DNA from 3 places in the Bacillus sp. mrc49 genome. Region 2 is predicted to be linked to each of the others. Evidence: riboswitches for the same ligand, from Rfam matches in the RefSeq annotation. Region 2 holds a riboswitch; each other region holds the start of a gene.
The links. A riboswitch is a leader RNA that binds a small molecule or an ion and turns the genes downstream of it on or off. The one in region 2 is predicted to bind preQ1.

Region 1 (6,332 bases), on a different contig from region 2:
TTGGCTCATAATCTTTTCTTACTCAATACGATTTCAGCTGATCTTGTCCCCTGGCGTTTCGGTGGACATATAGGGTCAAAGGTTTATGAAGTCTTTCCTGCCTATACCATAAAGCAAATGGATCGTTTTTTTGGCTATGAGCTTAAATACGCCACTTCATTCAAAGCTACACATATCCAAAGAGTTTAAAGAAAAAAGGCAGTGTGAATATGCTTCACACTGCCTCCTCTTCTTTACACGCCCCGCTTGTTGCCCCATATATAGGTATGCAGCTGCGGGAGAACTTTCACGTCATTCAATTCATCATCGGCTATCACTTTATCGATTAGCTCTTCATATTTCTTCAATAATCCGCTGATCAGATGCTGATCATCCGCCGTCCTGCTGTCATCATTGCCGACCTGCAGATAAAAAGGAATGCCAGGATACCGCCCATGTACATGTTTGGCATATTGATAATCTTCTTCATTAAAGACGACAATCTTCAATGAGACATGGTTGTTGGGATTTCGGCCGGCAAGCTTCTCCAATATTTGATCGAGCACCGTAAAGTCCGTGTTCATTCCCGAGCTCGGCGGCTTAGGTGATAGCGTCAGTTCATCGATATCGAGAAACCAGTCCTGCCAACGGCTTCCTTGTGTTTCGACACCGATTTTGATTTTGTGTTCGTGCAGCAAGGCGATCAAGCCATTCAGATTTTTCAGAAGTGCCGGATTCCCCCCAGATATGGTCACGAAGGAAAAACCCGAGCCTCCAATTCGCTTCAGCTCGCCCCAAATTTCTTCTGCAGTCATCTGGACGGTATCTTCCTTCCCTGATCCATCCCAGGTAAAAGCCGAATCACACCACGAACAGGAATAATCGCAGCCAGCAGTACGAACGAACATCGTCTTTTGGCCAATGACCATTCCCTCACCTTGGATGGTCGGGCCGAAAATTTCCATAACCGGGAGTTTACTCACTTTCCATCCACTCCCGTCTCGCCTCAGCATAACTTGTCGGTGTTTCATAGAGACGGACAAATTCCACTCTGGCACCTTGATAATCCTTTAATGAGAGGGCTTCGGCCATTTTTTCATAGATCCAGACAACCATGTTTTCGGCTGTTGTATTCATGGGCGGCAGCGTTTCATTCAAATAACGATGATCGAGGTGGATTTCAATTTCATTTTTCCATATTTCCTTCATGTCCCCGAAATCTATCATCAAACCGCGAGAATCGGTATATCCGCTCAATCCAAAGATGACCTTGTAGGTGTGACCGTGAAGATTCTTGCATTTTCCCTCATAGTCGTGCAAATGGTGTGCTGCGTCAAAAGTGAATTCCTTGCTGACCAGGACCCTCTTCTTTGTATAGTTCAGCTGGCTGCGCTGTATATCTTCATCTATTTTTTGAAGCTTATCGACGATTTTAAAACCATACATCATGAGTGACCTCCCGTCTGCTTACATAGTCATCCAGCCCTTTTTTGCGCAGCTTACATGCCGGACATTCCCCACAGCCGTCAGATATGACGCCATTATAGCAAGTCAGCGTCTTTTCGCGGACAAATTCGAACGCGCCAAGCTGATCGGCAAGCTCCCATGTTTCTTCTTTATTCAGCCACATAAGCGGCGTATCGATTACGAATGACTGGTCCATCGACAAGTTCAAGGTTACGTTCAACGATTTAATGAAAACATCGCGACAGTCAGGATATCCGCTGAAATCCGTTTCACAGACGCCTGTGACAATATGTTTAGCCCCGATCTGGCTGGCCAGAACCCCGGCAAACGAAAGAAACAGCAAATTCCTTCCCGGCACGAATGTTGATGGCAATTCGCCGTCTTCCCCGTCTTCCACTGCAATGTCACTTCTCGTCAGCGCATTGGGCGCCAGCTGGTTCAGCAGCGACATATCAAGGATATGATGGTTGATGCCCAGCTCCTTCGCTATCTGTTGGGCGCATTCGATTTCCAAGCTGTGCCGTTGATTATAATCGAAGGTCACTGCCTCGACTTCCTCGAATCTCTCCATTGCCCAAAACAAACATGTCGTACTGTCCTGACCTCCGCTAAACACTACCACTGCCTTTTCTTTCTTCTTCATTTCTATAAAACTCCTTTTTACGGAAAAAAACAGCACCCTAAGAATAGAGTACTGTTTCTCCTTAGTTTTTTTGAGAGGGTAGCTAGAACCTCTTCCGCCTTAACGCGGAATATACTATTTTCCAACCCAATCGTAACTTGAAAACGAGAAGAAATCAAGTTGTTTGTATAGAGTGACCAGACCTAACGGGAAACTTGGTATTCCGGACAAACCAATTAACATATTCCATCATTTTTCCGATAAATAAGTGAACAAACTTATTGATAAAGGGGTCCATTCATTTGAAAAGCATTAAAGGAAAGATATTGGCGGCATTTTCACTCATCATATCTTTATGTATCATCTTAGGAGCATTCAGTATTTATAGCAGCAACAAGTCACTGAAACATTCGCAAAATATTATTGAAGAGGAACTGCCGCTTCTGATCGAGAGCGAAAAACTGTTATATAATCTTTCCCAACGAACGGCATTCGCTAGAGCCTACATTTTATACGGCGACGAAAGTTATAAAGAAAAATTCTTACAGTATACCGATGATAGCAAAAAAATCCAGGAGAAGCTTTTGTCTTTGAGCGATTCGGAGGAAGCGAAGGATTTGATTGAAAAAAGTGTGGATTGGAGGACGATGATTATCGAGCGGGTATTCACCCAATATGAAAAAGGAAATCCGGAACGAGCTAAAGAGATCCTCAAAAACGAAGTGTCACCCATCAGTAACGATATAATGGAAGGCTTCAAGGGGCTCGCTTCGGAACAGGAGGAATTGATTCAAGCTTCAGGCGAAACCGTCATGGCAAGCGGAAAATCGGTCAAGATGACTAGCATCATCATCTCCATTGCCTCCGTCATCATTGGCACTCTGCTCGCAATCGTCACTGCCCAGCTCATTACCGCTCCCCTCCTTAAAATCAGGGATCGGATGAAATCAGTGGCAGCCGGAGAGCTGGATCATGATCCGCTGGAACATAAGTCAAATGATGAAATCGGCGAATTAACGGCATCTGCCAATCAAATGCAGAAAAACCTCCGTGATACGATCGAAAAAACACTGGCTGTATCCGAATCCGTTTCCACCCAAAGCCAAAGCCTGACACAATCAGCATTTGAAGGGCAGCAGGGCAGTAAGCAGATCGCCACCACGATGTATGAACTTTCGGAAGGTTCGGAGTCACAAGCCAACCGGGCAACGGAAATGGTCCGCATGATGGAGGATTTCACCGGTAAGATCGAACAGGCCCATCTTGACGGGGCAGCTGTATTCATGAGTTCAAGTGAAATCCTTACCTTAACAAAGGAAGGAACCATTTTGATGCGCAGTTCAGTCCAGCAAATGAAAACGGTCGATAGCATCGTCAAGGATGCCGTCGAGCAGGTGAAAGGGCTCGATTCTCGTTCACAGGAAATCTCGCAGCTCGTTCAGGTCATCAAGGATATATCCAATCAAACCAACCTCTTGGCCCTGAATGCTGCCATAGAAGCTGCCCGAGCTGGCGAACATGGCAAAGGCTTTGCCGTCGTCGCGGATGAAGTGCGAAAACTTGCAGAAGAGGTAACCCATTCCGTAGGGGATATTACCGAAATCGTAGGCACTATACAGTCTGGTTCAAAAAACGTCGTCCGCTCCCTGGAAGATGGTTATTCCCAGGTCGATGAGGGAACGAAACAAATTACCCGTACCGGTCAAACCTTTGAGACGATCAATCATTCTGTCGATGACATGAGTACGAAAATCCAACATATTACAGATGAATTGAACTATATCTCTACTAATAGTAAAAATATCAATCTGGCCATTGAAGACATCGCAGCCGTTTCAGAACAGTCCGCAGCAGGGATCGAGCAAGTGTCCGCCTCCGCTCAACAATCCAGCTCGGCTATGGATGAAATCACCAGCCATGCCGGTGAGCTCGAATCTTCAGCGGCGCAACTGATTGAACAAGTCAAGAATTTCAGGATATGACATTGCCGACTCCCGTCACTTGCAGGCGGGAATTGGCGTTTTCCCCTATCGCGGGGTTGTTTTACTTTCGTCGTTTCGGGGAATGAATCATTATAGACAATAAAAATTTAGTGGCACTCTCTATCAATAGAAAGGAAGAATCAATATTTTGCTCCATTATCAGAATATTTAGTGTATAATATATTTACCCAAAGGAATTTTTTTACTATTAAAGAAAGGAAACCATGCCTTCGTTTCCTTTTTTCGAAACCTAGGCATATCTAACCACTAGGGAAAATGCAAGGTTCTCTCACACATTATCTTTTTAAAGACTTTACTATCATAAATATCCATTATTCTCTCCAAAATTGTAAAAAAAGGTTAATATCTACCCGTTTTATGTTACTATTAAACTAAGACCTTTTAACCCCACAAGGAGGAATTCATATGAAGCATCTATTCAGATTCGTAGCAGAGTTTAACGAAAGGAAAGCACTCGAACGGGAAACCGACGAATTCTTTCGCAAAGAATACGAAAATTATATGAAGCTCCATCCTGAAAACGGAGCAAAAAAGAGATTAGCTCCTAAACTATATGTTATTGATGGTGGTAAAAAAGGCGCCCATCATGCGTTTTCTGATAGAAAAAAATCCAGTTAACCACATTTGTTCCATAGTTTTCCGATAAGATCATAATCTCATCCGCAAGCCACAATCCATTTAAATAAAATATTTTAACGAAAAGCTCAGGATTCAGTTCTGGGCTTTTTTGATTTTTCGATTCTTCTATTAACACTATATTAATAGAAGAAACTAGGTATTTTTTTAAAAAATGGGTTAACTTTAGCATTTTTCATGTTTCAGGTAATGGTTCACAAAATATGCAAATCGGTATTTATTGTGTAAAAACCCGAAGAACCGTAAAAAAAGAGCTGTGTTCTTTTACTCATCTTTAAACATATTCAAAACAGTCTAAATAATTGAGTCGATGGACGCAATATCTTACATTGAATGACAAATGAATAATTAATGTTACACAAGCAGCAAATACATGGGTAAAAACAATTATCTACCTGTAATAAAGGTCACACCTAAAGACTATTTATTATATAAATATAGTCATTAAGAATCGGGTTCAAATACTCATTTATTGACATTTGTTCTCTTAATATAGTGTTTCTATTACAACTACCATATTTTAGTGTAAAAAATTCGAGGCATTCCCCAGTTCACTCCCCTATCTTTAGACTCATAAAACAATTCCTTCCATTAGATATTATTACACTTCTATATACATTTATTTGCAAAAAATGAGAATAACTATATTACGATAGAATAATTGACCCTTGCCTATTAAGTTTAAAATCATGTAGTGTGTATTCAGTAAATCAAATATGTGAAAAAAGAGAGGGTAAAAAAATGGCACCAATACTTATATGTGCGATCTTTTTGCTTGGCTATGGCCTAGTTGAACAAAAGCGCCATCAGAAACGTCTCGACTCCATTCCGGTAAGAGTGAATGTGAATGGGATTCGCGGAAAATCGACTGTAACGCGACTGATAACAGGTGTAATTCAAGAAGCCAAGTATAAAACAGTAGGAAAAACGACCGGAACCTCAGCAAGGATGATTTATTGGTTTACGGACAAAGAAAAACCGATCATACGGCGCCCGGAGGGACCGAACATTGGCGAACAAAGGCGTGTCGTCAAGGAGGTGGCTGATTTAGGCACTGAAGCACTAGTTTGTGAATGTATGGCCGTTCAGCCTGATTATCAACTAATCTTCCAAAATAAAATGATTCAAGCCAATATCGGGGTCATCGTGAATGTATTGGAAGACCATATGGATGTCATGGGTCCGACTTTGGATGAGGTTGCCGAAGCATTCACTGCTACCATCCCCTATAATGGTCACTTAATAACCATCGAAAGTGAGTATCTGGATTTTTTCAAAAATATTGCCAGGGAACGCAACACAAAGGTGATTGTCGCTGATAATTCCAGAATCTCGGAAGAGTTCCTGCGAGAATTCGACTATATGGTATTTCCGGATAACGCCTCACTCGCTTTGGCCGTTGCGGAAGCTTTGGGCATCGATGAAAAAACAGCCTTTCGCGGCATGTTGAATGCACATCCCGATCCAGGCGCCATGCGGATCACCAAATTCGGGAATCCAGGCCAGCCTACATACTTTGTAAATGGTTTTGCTGCAAATGACGCATCATCGACTTTGAATATTTGGGACCGTGTGAATACGTTTGGATACAGCACAGAACCTCCTATCGTCATCATGAACTGCCG
Region 2 (6,332 bases):
CCTTCGGATTGGATACCACATTTGGATTAACCGCATATACGGCATCCACATCGGTAAAGTTTTCATACAATTCGGCTTTGACGCCATTTGCAAGAATCGAGCCCGTAATGTCAGAGCCGCTTCTTGAAAACGTTAAAACATCACCATCTAACGTATATCCGAAAAACCCTGGAAATACGACGATTCCCGGCTCATCACGCAGATCATATAACCGATCATACGATTCCGGCAGCACCTGGGTATATCCATCTTCATCCGATACGATCAAGCCAGCTTTCTTCGGATTGACATATTGCGCTTCGACACCCCGCCTTTGAAAATAGGCGGCAATCAGCTTCGCATTATTATCCTCGCCACTTGCCTTTAAAGCATCCAAATAACGCTTTGGCTTGGATTGATCTGCATGCAACAGTGCTTGTAAATCTTCGCGGATCCCCGTGATGACTTCCTCGGATATATCCAGCTCCTTAGCGATACTTCCATAACGGGCGACCACATCTTCGATTAAAGGTTCGCCATTATCCCCGCGCAGCTGCTGCTTTGCAGCCTCGATCAATAAATCCGTCACCTTTATATCATCGGAATTGCGTTTCCCGGGGGCCGAAACGACGACAAACTTCCTCTCCGGATCTGCTGCCACAATTTCGAATACCTTCTTTATTTGTTCACCTGACGCCAGTGAACTCCCGCCAAACTTCGCAACCTTCATCTCGACATCCCCTATTATTAAAAAAATTCTGTCAACATTCACTCTCCCTATTATTACGTTTTTCAACGAAACAATCAAGTAATAATTCCATTATAGGAGGACATTTGTATTTTTAAAAAGGACAAATCACTAATGAAACTCTACGATAGATAAAGGAAAAAAGCATATGTATGTTTCCCCCTTCTCCATGAGCCTCGCAATAAATCTGGATGTTTCCACCACTCTCCACTTTGAAGAATTTGGAGTTTGAACGTTTCATTCCGCTGTGCTTGAAAAAAAGATAGATTACCCATTGACTATGGTTCTGTGGGGGGGAATTGGACCGTTGCTTTCCGCTGCTGGCACTCGCTTATCAAGGGGCAGTCCTGGAGCCTCTTATTCATTTTCATCATTAGTAAAAGATGCCGGCCACAGTTGGTAACAATATAGGAAGAAGCGAATCATCTGAGGAATGTGGACTAGATAAAATGCGGAGCGAAAAGAAGGATTAGCGGTTCTTCGATATGGATGAACACCTGAATGCGTGGATTAAAGGGGGAACCAATACTATTCAAAAGGGTTTCGGAAGGAAAGTTTTTCGAAACCCTTTTGTTTTTTCTGCCTTTTAACGATTATCTACAGTTTCAGGGTATAAGTCATGATTCATCAAGCGGTAATGCGCCATTTCTTCATACTTCGTCCCTGGTTTTCCATAGTTTGTGTATGGATCGATGGAAATACCGCCTCTCGGTGTGAACTTGCCCCAGACTTCAATATATTTCGGGTCCATCAATTTAATGAGGTCATTCATGATGATGTTCATGCAATCTTCATGGAAATCGCCGTGGTTACGGAATGAGAATAAATAAAGCTTCAAGGACTTGCTCTCGACCATCTTCACGCTTGGAATATAGCTGATGTATATGGTTGCAAAGTCCGGTTGTCCGGTTATTGGACATAAGCTAGTGAACTCCGGGCAATTGAATTTGACGAAATAATCGCGGTTAGGGTGCTTGTTATCGAACGACTCGAGAATTTCTGGAGCGTAGTCGAATGTATATTTCGTTCCTTGATTCCCAAGTAATGTAATTTCCTTTAATTCTTCTTCTTTTCTTCCAGACATAAAAAGTCCTCCTCTTCCACGCTTGTCGGGGGAGATTCATAAAATGGGCCTCTATATAACAAAAAACCATATCTCTAAAAAGATATGGTTGATTCGCGAAAAATATCAAAGCCATAGTTTTTTTAAGAGGGTGATGCTATGAACCTCTCCCATTATCGGGAAATATATTTGTAATAGTCAAAGTAAATATAAAAAAAAATATCACATCTGTCAATCCAACTCTTGTAAAATGAGTTTGATTCCTGCCTATATTCCACTTAAAATGGAATTGAAGATATCCTACCTGAAGGAAGAGAGTATACAAATGTGGATTTTTGCAGCACTCATCACCAGTATATGTTTCGGTATCAATAACAGCATTTTCAAATGGAGCAGCGGAAAAGGTTACTCCAAGGTACATATCCAATTTTTCTTTTATTTTACGGCCTTCATCATGGCACTTATGTATGGCGGAATTGTGGATGGTTTGACGACTAATTGGCTATCCATCTTGCTCGGAGCTGCAATTGGGATCCTTAATGCTAACGGGAATATCCAAATGGGCAGTGCATTTGAAAAAGGGCCGGCCAGTTTGACATCACCGTTGATTGCGGCCAATGCTATTTTCCCCATCCTTTGTGCTGCGATCATTTTTCATGAACATATTTCTTCGTTGCAGTGGACCGGGATCGCCTGCATGCTCCTTGCCACCCTTGTCATTCAGTATACCCCTAACGCCAAGGGCAATCATCAATATTTGCCCTGGATGATGCATACAATATTTGCAATATTCTCATTTGGTGTACTCGGGATCTTAATGACAACGACCACGCGCCTGCATCTGAACTCACTTGATATCCTGATATCGATGTATGGCGGCGGAACACTTTATTTGATGGCGGCATCGGGCATGAAGAATGAAAAGCTCAAGTTAAACGAAGTGAAAATCGGCTCTCTTGTGGGCTTATTGAGCATCATTGCTTATGTATGTTATTTCTTCGCTTTAAATACCGGAATTGCCAGCATCATTTTTCCCGTGGTGAGCCTGAACTGTTTAATCGTGGTTTTTGCCGGTTGTTATTTATTCAAGGAAAAACTAAAGTCCTATCAAATAGCCGGTGTTTTAGCAGCCTTGATTGGAATTATCTTAACCAAAATATAAAGAAACGACCCTGCTTCCAAAACAAAGCAGGGCCGTTTTCATTTTTTTTGACTGATTTTCACTATCCGGCGCTGAAACTTCACTTTTAATGTCCTAATCCTCATAAAAATATTGACAATTTTCATAAAATATCAGATAATTATGAATATTAAGTCATACAACCTCGTTCCCTTCGAAATGTTTGAGAAATCCACTCCCCTGGGTATACATGAAGTGTACTCCCCTCATGCTAAACTAAGTATACAAGACAAGAAAGGAAGAATGAATCATGGTAAAAGTTACAGTGAAAGTTGATTATAAAGGGAAATCCTATCAAACGAACGTCCTCACGGAACCTAGTGCAAATCAGGAACAAATTTTACAACAGGCCCTTCATCAAGTCCAGAAGCAATGGAGTGAATAAAAAAAGCAGGCATCGTTTTTAGATACCTGCTTTTTTTATTGCCTTTAGGCCTAAATTCCTCAATTTATTCGATCGGTAATCCGGTGTCTTTTTATATTAAAAAACAAATAAAACCCTTATAACCCTCGTCTTATTCATCACTTTCATATGTAATATTATTCTAATGTAATTTTCTTGAAATTTTACCAATTCACGAACGGTTCTTTTGAGAACAAATTTCAATTGAAAACAGCCTTAAATTGAAATAAACTAATACGCTATTATACTTCTTTTCTTATTATATATCCAACTAATAAGCTCATATCGCATTCTTTCACTATCTCTTCATGAACTTTTTGTGACATATGTCACTTTTGATTGTTTTTTTCCATATATGATACTAATATAGAGACGTCAGTTTGTGAACAATGTAACACTCACTCTGAATAACTTGTTATTTAGAATTTCCAATAAAGAAAGAAAGGGGTATCTATATGAAAATGAAATGGGCTTTATTAACTATAATTTTTTCCATCGCCACCGTACTAACTGGTTGCGACAACCCATTAGCTGTACTCGATCCAAAGGGTCCTGTAGCAGCAAACCAAGCTAATGTGATCATGATATCAATTTGGACGATGTTGGTTATTGTCTTAGTCGTTGTCATTCTCTATGCAATTATGTTATTTAAATACCGCGCTTCCAAGTCAAGCGATGACTATGTACCACCTCACGTGGAGGGAAGTCACGTTCTCGAAGCGATCTGGACAATCATTCCGATCCTTATCGTCATATTCCTTTCCGTTGTCAGTGTTCGCTCGACAAATGAAGTCGAGGCTACACCAAAAGGATATGAAGATCAAGAACCATTAATCATTTATGCTGCATCTTCAAATTGGAAGTGGCATTTCAGTTATCCAGAAGAGGATATCGAAACAGTAAACTACTTGTTCTTACCAACAAACCGACCAATCGAATTTAAGCTTTATTCTTACGGACCAATCTCAAGCTTCTGGATTCCACAGCTAGGCGGACAAAAATATGCGATGAGTGACATGGTCAACACTTTACACTTAGCAGCAGAAACACCTGGTGAGTATATGGGAAGAAACGCCAACTTCAGTGGTTCAGGTTTCGCTGAGCATACTTTCAATGTCAAGGCAATGCCTGAAGAGGAATACACGAAGTGGGTTGATGAAATTCATGGTACCGCTAAGAAATTGACGGAAAGTGAATTTGATAAGCTATTGGAACCAGGTCACGTTGGACAATACACATTCAACGGAACACATCTTGACTTCAGACCTGCTCCTGAACACAATCACGGTGCTTCAGGCAATGGAGAATCTAAACACTCAGAACACTCAAAACACGAAGATTCAAAAAAAGCAGATGAAGCAGAAACAGAGCATCAACATTAAGATTTAAAATTAAAAGCAGTTATTTAGAATAACTTTTCGAAAGGAGTCACAAAGAGTATGGATTACTTTGATAGATTTGCCGTACCACACAGCTCCCCTATGATTGTCGGTTCACAGATCGCAATCGCGGTTACAGTACTTGCAATACTAGTAGGCGTAACCTATTTTAAAAAGTGGGGCTACCTATGGCGCGAGTGGTTCACAACGGTTGACCATAAACGTATTGGTATCATGTACATTCTCGCTGCACTACTTATGCTTTTCCGTGGTGGAGCCGACGCAATATTGATGCGTGCTCAAACAGCAATACCTGATAATGGATTGTTGGATGGTCAGCATTACAATGAAATTTTCACAACACACGGGGTCGTTATGATCCTGTTCATGGCCATGCCATTCATTATCGGTTTAATGAATATCGTCACTCCTCTACAAATTGGAGCACGTGACGTAGCTTTCCCTCGTTTGAACGCAGTTTCTTTCTGGTTGTTCTTCTGGGGAGCGATGTTATTCAACATCTCGTTCGTAGTCGGTGGTTCTCCTGATGCAGGTTGGACAGCTTACTTCCCGTTAGCGAGTGTCGAATTCAGTGAATCCGTTGGGATGAACTATTACGCAATAGCGATTCAAATCGCAGGTATCGGTACATTAATGACTGGTATCAACTTTATCGTAACAATTTTGAAAATGAGAGCACCTGGTATGACATTGATGAAAATGCCGATGTTCACATGGTCAATCCTTATCACGAACCTTATCATCGTCTTCGCTTTCCCTGTTTTGACAGTGGCACTTGCGTTAATGACAATGGACCGTTTGTTTGGAACTAATTTCTTTACAATGGCTAACGGCGGATCGGATATGCTCTGGGCTAACTTGTTCTGGATTTGGGGACACCCTGAGGTTTATATCGTTATCTTGCCTGCCTTCGGTATATACAGTGAGATCATTTCTACTTTTGCACGTCGTAACCTTTATGGTTATAAATCAATGGTTGTCTCTATGGTTGCCATTTCCGTTCTATCATTCGTTGTATGGGCTCACCATTTCTTCACGATGGGTCACGGTGCAATGGTTAACGGTATCTTCTCGATTACGACGATGGCGATTGCCGTTCCGACGGGAATCAAGATCTTTAACTGGTTATTCACGCTTTGGAGAGGGAAAATCGAATTTACCGTTCCAATGCTTTACTCTTTAGCTTTCATTCCGATCTTCACGATCGGTGGGGTAACGGGTGTCATGCTTGCAATGGCAAGTGCCGATTACCAATATCACAACACAATGTTCTTGGTGGCGCATTTCCACTACGTATTGATTCCGGGTACAGTGTTTGCCGTACTGGCTGGATTTACGTACTGGTGGCCAAAAATCTTCAACTTCCAATTGAGCGAAAGAATTGGGAAATGGGCTTTCTGGTTCATCGTAGTCGGATTTAACGTAACATTCTTCCCTATGTTCATCACAGGTTTGGATGGTCAAGCACGTCGTATGTACACATATTCAGAAGCAACAGGATATGGTCCATTGAACATGCTTTCATTCGTCGGTGCACTTGGTTTATTGATCGGTTTCGC
Region 3 (4,694 bases), on a different contig from region 2:
GATCATGTAAATGCGGCACCAACATTCACGATAACTGAAAAAGTAAAAGATGTGATGATGCTGCATGTGGTAAGGGGGGAGGAGCGAAAATTCGGATTTATTGATAAACCTTTAGTGGTGGATAAGGAAGCTGTATTGGAATGGCTCTTTTGGAGAAAGGGTGAAGACATTCCTTTAGGCGAACTTAAGGTAACGGCCGCTCAAGCTGGCAGTGGAATGAGCCATACAGTTAAAGGGGAAGTGATCAATGGTAAAACGCCGATCGAAGAATTACCTAAAACGTATACGCCGCAGCCAGTCAGCTTTAAAAGCGGGGGCAATGATGTTCCTGCCTCCATGGCGACCACGATTTTGACCTTTACGGAAACCGGCATCTGGGATTTACAGATTTTTATTAATGATGAATTCATCGGCAATATGAAGGTATCAGTAACCGAAAAAGGGGAATCCGTTATCGATTTGTAATATACAACCATACCCATTTGTATTAAAATAAGGATGGTTAAATATGGATGGAAGGGACGAATGAATGAAAAAGAAAGTAGGCATATTATCTTCAATAATCATCGCATTGACCGGTTGTTTTGTATTCGCTCTCCTTTTTTTTAAAAAAACTGATCCTCTAGAAGACATGTTTATCGTTCATCCAGCAAATCGAGTAATCAAAAATGAATTCATACTCAATGGTGATGAAGCGGATAAGGGCAACCTAGAAGATATTGATTTGAACGATGAGGAACAGATAAGGGAATTGACAAGAAAACAATATAAGCAAGGGGAGAGTGGGGAAATAATTTTCGTGAAGGAACCCGATCACAATCTAGACTAATGAAGAGGGAGTGCAGTGAATCTTGATCGTTTCGGATAGTATCTATGGACAGTGCGTTGTAGAGGGGGTTCTTGAAGAGCTGATGTTAAGTAAACCGGTCCAAAGGTTGAAGGGGGTGCATCAGGGAGGAGCCAGTTATTTAGTGAATGAGAAGTGGAATGTGACACGATTTGACCATTCCGTTGGCGTGATGTTATTGATCATGAAGCTTGGCGGATCATTGGAGGAACAGATTGCTGGGCTGCTGCATGACGTATCCCACACGGCCTTCTCGCACGTCATCGATTTCGTTCTCGATTGTGAAGAGGAAGATTATCATGAAAAAATATATGAACAGATCATCATGGATTCCGAAATCCCCTTTATCCTGAAGCGATATGGATTTCAGTTGGAAGCTATTTTCGATTCGGAATGGAAAGTATTGGAACGATCCGCACCTGAGCTATGCGCCGATCGAGTAGATTATACCCTCCGCGACATGTATCACTATGGAAACATCACGCTGGAATCCGTAACAGACTTTCTGGAGCATATAATCATTGTGGACGGAAGCATGTACCTCGATGATCTTAAAGCTGCTGAATGGTTCGTGGAGACGTATTATGGCGAAGTGATCGATTTTTTCATGGATCCGCTTAATATTTATGGCTATGATGTCTTGGCCAGGACCTTGAAATGGGCTTTGGATAAAAAGCTGATCGGCCTTGATGACCTGCTTGGCGAAGATGAAGAAGTCATGCTCTTGCTACAGGCCATTGAAGACGATGACTTGAAAAACTTGCTGAAACGGATACATGGGAACGTTAACTTGTATGAGGTTCAAACGGACTACGATCTCCATCGGAAAACGAAAGTGCGACTGATCGACCCCTCCGTCATGCATGGAAACCAATTGGTGAGGGCCTCGAATCTATCGGAAAAAGTGAAAGCCATGGGAACCAGGGCTTACCAAAAAGCTACAAAAGGAATGTATGTAAAAGTGATGGGCCCAAGGATGAACAGCCATCCTTGAGTCCATATGTTAAAAAAGGATGGACGCTCTTAAAGTATGAACGCCATTTTCCAGATAGCCCTTTAAACAGGTTAATGTATATACCCAGCCTTCTTTTTGGCCGATCATTTTGTTAATGATCTCGGGGTCATCCGCTTTCAAACCTTTTTCGTTCACTTCGATGATCGTATTTGTATCATCCACTTTTTCTAAAAGGATGGTAACAATCGTTTCTTCATCATTCCTACCCCAGGAAAATACGATTTTCCTATTTTCAACAATTTCTAGTACAGTGATCATAACCTCGGCCGCGTATTCCTCATATTTCAATGTAATCGTTTTGCCTTGATCCCATCTTTCAGAACTTGTCGAGAACCAAAAATTCCCGATTTTATCAGGACTTACGATAGCTTCGAACACATCATTGCTAGGTTTGACAATTTTGAATTTCGTTGTTACCTGGGTATCCATACAAAAACGACTTCCTTTCGAGTCATGATTTTCCATGCAGACGTACACAAGCTTCATTTCTTTTCTTCCCGATTGTACCATATCTTTTTTTTGATAAAAGTTTTAACCGCGGGAAACTGCTTGATTTCCAACCATTTTCAAGCTACGATAAAAAAGGAAAATAATAATCCGCTCGGGCGGAAGAGGTTCTAGCTACCCTCTCAAAAAAACTAAGGAGAACAGTGCTCTTTCTTGGGGTGCTGTTTTTTCTGTAAGAGGAGATTGTAAGAAATGTTAAGAATTTTATTGTATTTAGTATCCATCGTCACGGCAAATGTTGTGACAGCAGCTTTTATGCCATTACACTTTGGTATGTTCATCATACCGATGGGGACGTTGCTGATTGGAGGAACATTCATCTTTCGAGATCTGGTCCAAAATAAATTCGGCCGGGCGAAAACCTATTTTTGCATCATCATCGCACTCATATTATCTGCCTGTGTATCCTTTCTATTAGGGGATACTTTATTGATCGTATTCGCTTCCGCACTATCGTTCGTAGTTGCTGAAACGGCCGACACGGAAATTTATACCCGGCTAAAGTTGCCCATGAGCTGGAGGGTGCTGTACAGCGGAATCGTGGGAGGCTTTTTCGATTCGGTGCTTTTTGTCGTGATCGGCCTAAGCCCACTCGGTGCCAACATCCTGCCATGGGAAGCCGTACCAGCAGCGATCATCGGTCAAATCATCGTAAAAACGATCATTCAGTCGATCGGTGCCGTACTGCTCGGTCAAATCCATATCAGGCTGGAGAAGCGCGTAGTCTCCGGTTAAATGGGAGGAGTGAAACGCTTGATGGATGGATCCAAAAAGAAAGAAGACAGATGCTATTGCCTCGAAGCCTTTCGTGAAAAATACGGTCCGCATGTCCAAGGCGAATGCATGAAGCTCTCCTGCGCCAATTATCGCAAGCATAAAGAAATAGATGAAAAAGGGCCAAATTAGGCCCTTTTTTATATGGCGGATTTACTTATTCTTATGGTGCTTAAACTCATGTGAACAGCCTGAACACTCGACAAAAAGCCATCATCCATAAGGACACGCCTGATTTGCGAGTACTCGCGAGTCAAGCGCCAGTTCGGTGATTTTTTATTGTTCAAAATTTCTCTGAAGTTTTTCGAATGAGGGATTCCAGGAGGGAAAAGCATTGTCGTTTCCGTTCGAGTTCAAGTTGGCCCATTTCGGTGACGGAATAATATTTCCTGCGGCCGGATTCGGACTCTTTCCAGTGGCCTTTTATGAATTGTTTTGTTTCCATCCGTTTGAGGGCGGGGTAGAGGGTACCTTCGCCGATCTCATATTTTCCCATGCTCATTTCCTTCAAGATCTTTGTCATTTCATAGCCGTAGAGCTTTTTTTGTTGTAGGAGTGATAGTAAAAGGAGGTCGATGCTTCCTTTCATTAATTCCTTATCCAAAGCAACCAGCCTCCTGATTTTCTTAGTAAAGTGCAATGCGTTGTACATCGTATCACAAGGTTCATTTTACTTTTCTTTTAAAAAATGGTTAAATGACGATTGCTAAATAAATTCAATCATAGTAAAATGTGCTTCGGAACGAATGAGTTGTATGCAGTGTGTAAGGTTACTATATCCAATTATGAATTGTTCTATGAGATTACGGATTGGGATAGGGGAAAACCTTACTCAAGGGGTATTGATTGATTTTTTGTTAAAAATCATTTAGATTCTATTTATCAACAAGAGCAGAAAGAAGGTCCTAGTTAGATGAAAGTGAAAGCACCTGAGTCATTCACATACAGAGGTGGAAATAGAGCCGTCCTTTTACTTCACGGGTTTACCGGAAGTACGGGGGATATGAAAAAATTGGGGAAATACTTACATGATCGCGATTATACTTGCCACGGACCTCTTTATAGAGGACATGGATTGCCTGCGGAGGAACTTGTTCAAACGAGTCCAAAGCAGTGGTGGGAAGATGTAGAGAATGCGTATCAATACTTGAAGGATGAAGGCTACGAAGAAATTGCCGTTATAGGCATTTCCCTTGGCGGTGTCTTTTCATTAAAAGTCGGAATTGAATTGCCTGTAACAGGTGTCGTTTCCATGTGTGCCCCTACAATAGGGAATGATGTAGACCGATTAAATAATCGGATGCTCAGTTATGCACAAGCTTATAAGAAGTTTGAGGGCAAAGATGCAGAACAAGTTGCCGCTGAAATGGATAAGCTTAAAGAGGAGCCAATGTCATCCTTACAAGAAGCACTTGATATGATTAATGATACAGCCGATAAACTGGATTTGATCACTTCACCTACACTTGTGTTACAAGGAAGTCTTGATGACCCGGATTACAGAAATAGTGCATCTATTATATATAATGAAGTGGATACACAGCATAAATC

Region 1: another riboswitch for preQ1. It lies ahead of queC (7-cyano-7-deazaguanine synthase QueC); the one in region 2 lies ahead of queF (preQ(1) synthase).
Region 3: another riboswitch for preQ1. It lies ahead of CVN76_RS15175 (VUT family protein); the one in region 2 lies ahead of queF (preQ(1) synthase).

Annotation. Positions count from the first base shown of each region.
Region 1 covers NZ_PHNG01000694.1:47,497-53,828, forward strand. Annotated here, with positions in the region: gene queE (7-carboxy-7-deazaguanine synthase QueE) at 234-962, opposite strand; gene queD (6-carboxytetrahydropterin synthase QueD) at 955-1,425, opposite strand; gene queC (7-cyano-7-deazaguanine synthase QueC) at 1,412-2,089, opposite strand; PreQ1 riboswitch class I at 2,145-2,187, opposite strand; partial or broken gene CVN76_RS32400 (CHASE3 domain-containing protein) at 2,371-3,111, shown strand; gene CVN76_RS32405 (methyl-accepting chemotaxis protein) at 3,232-4,050, shown strand; gene CVN76_RS15220 (hypothetical protein) at 4,477-4,689, shown strand; gene pgsB (poly-gamma-glutamate synthase PgsB) at 5,449-6,332, shown strand, end outside.
Region 2 covers NZ_PHNG01000788.1:43,114-49,445, reverse strand. Annotated here, with positions in the region: partial or broken gene CVN76_RS25130 (amino acid kinase family protein) at 1-709, opposite strand, end outside; gene queF (preQ(1) synthase) at 1,314-1,811, opposite strand; PreQ1 riboswitch class I at 1,919-1,964, opposite strand; gene CVN76_RS25120 (DMT family transporter) at 2,116-2,952, shown strand; gene CVN76_RS31260 (BA3454 family stress response protein) at 3,221-3,355, shown strand; gene qoxA (cytochrome aa3 quinol oxidase subunit II) at 3,829-4,755, shown strand; gene qoxB (cytochrome aa3 quinol oxidase subunit I) at 4,813-6,332, shown strand, end outside.
Region 3 covers NZ_PHNG01000694.1:42,533-47,226, reverse strand. Annotated here, with positions in the region: gene CVN76_RS15195 (hypothetical protein) at 1-465, shown strand, start outside; gene CVN76_RS15190 (hypothetical protein) at 530-829, shown strand; gene CVN76_RS15185 (HD domain-containing protein) at 852-1,841, shown strand; gene CVN76_RS15180 (SRPBCC family protein) at 1,851-2,291, opposite strand; PreQ1 riboswitch class I at 2,468-2,510, shown strand; gene CVN76_RS15175 (VUT family protein) at 2,562-3,104, shown strand; gene CVN76_RS31045 (hypothetical protein) at 3,126-3,275, shown strand; gene CVN76_RS15170 (PadR family transcriptional regulator) at 3,427-3,747, opposite strand; gene CVN76_RS15165 (alpha/beta hydrolase) at 4,057-4,694, shown strand, end outside.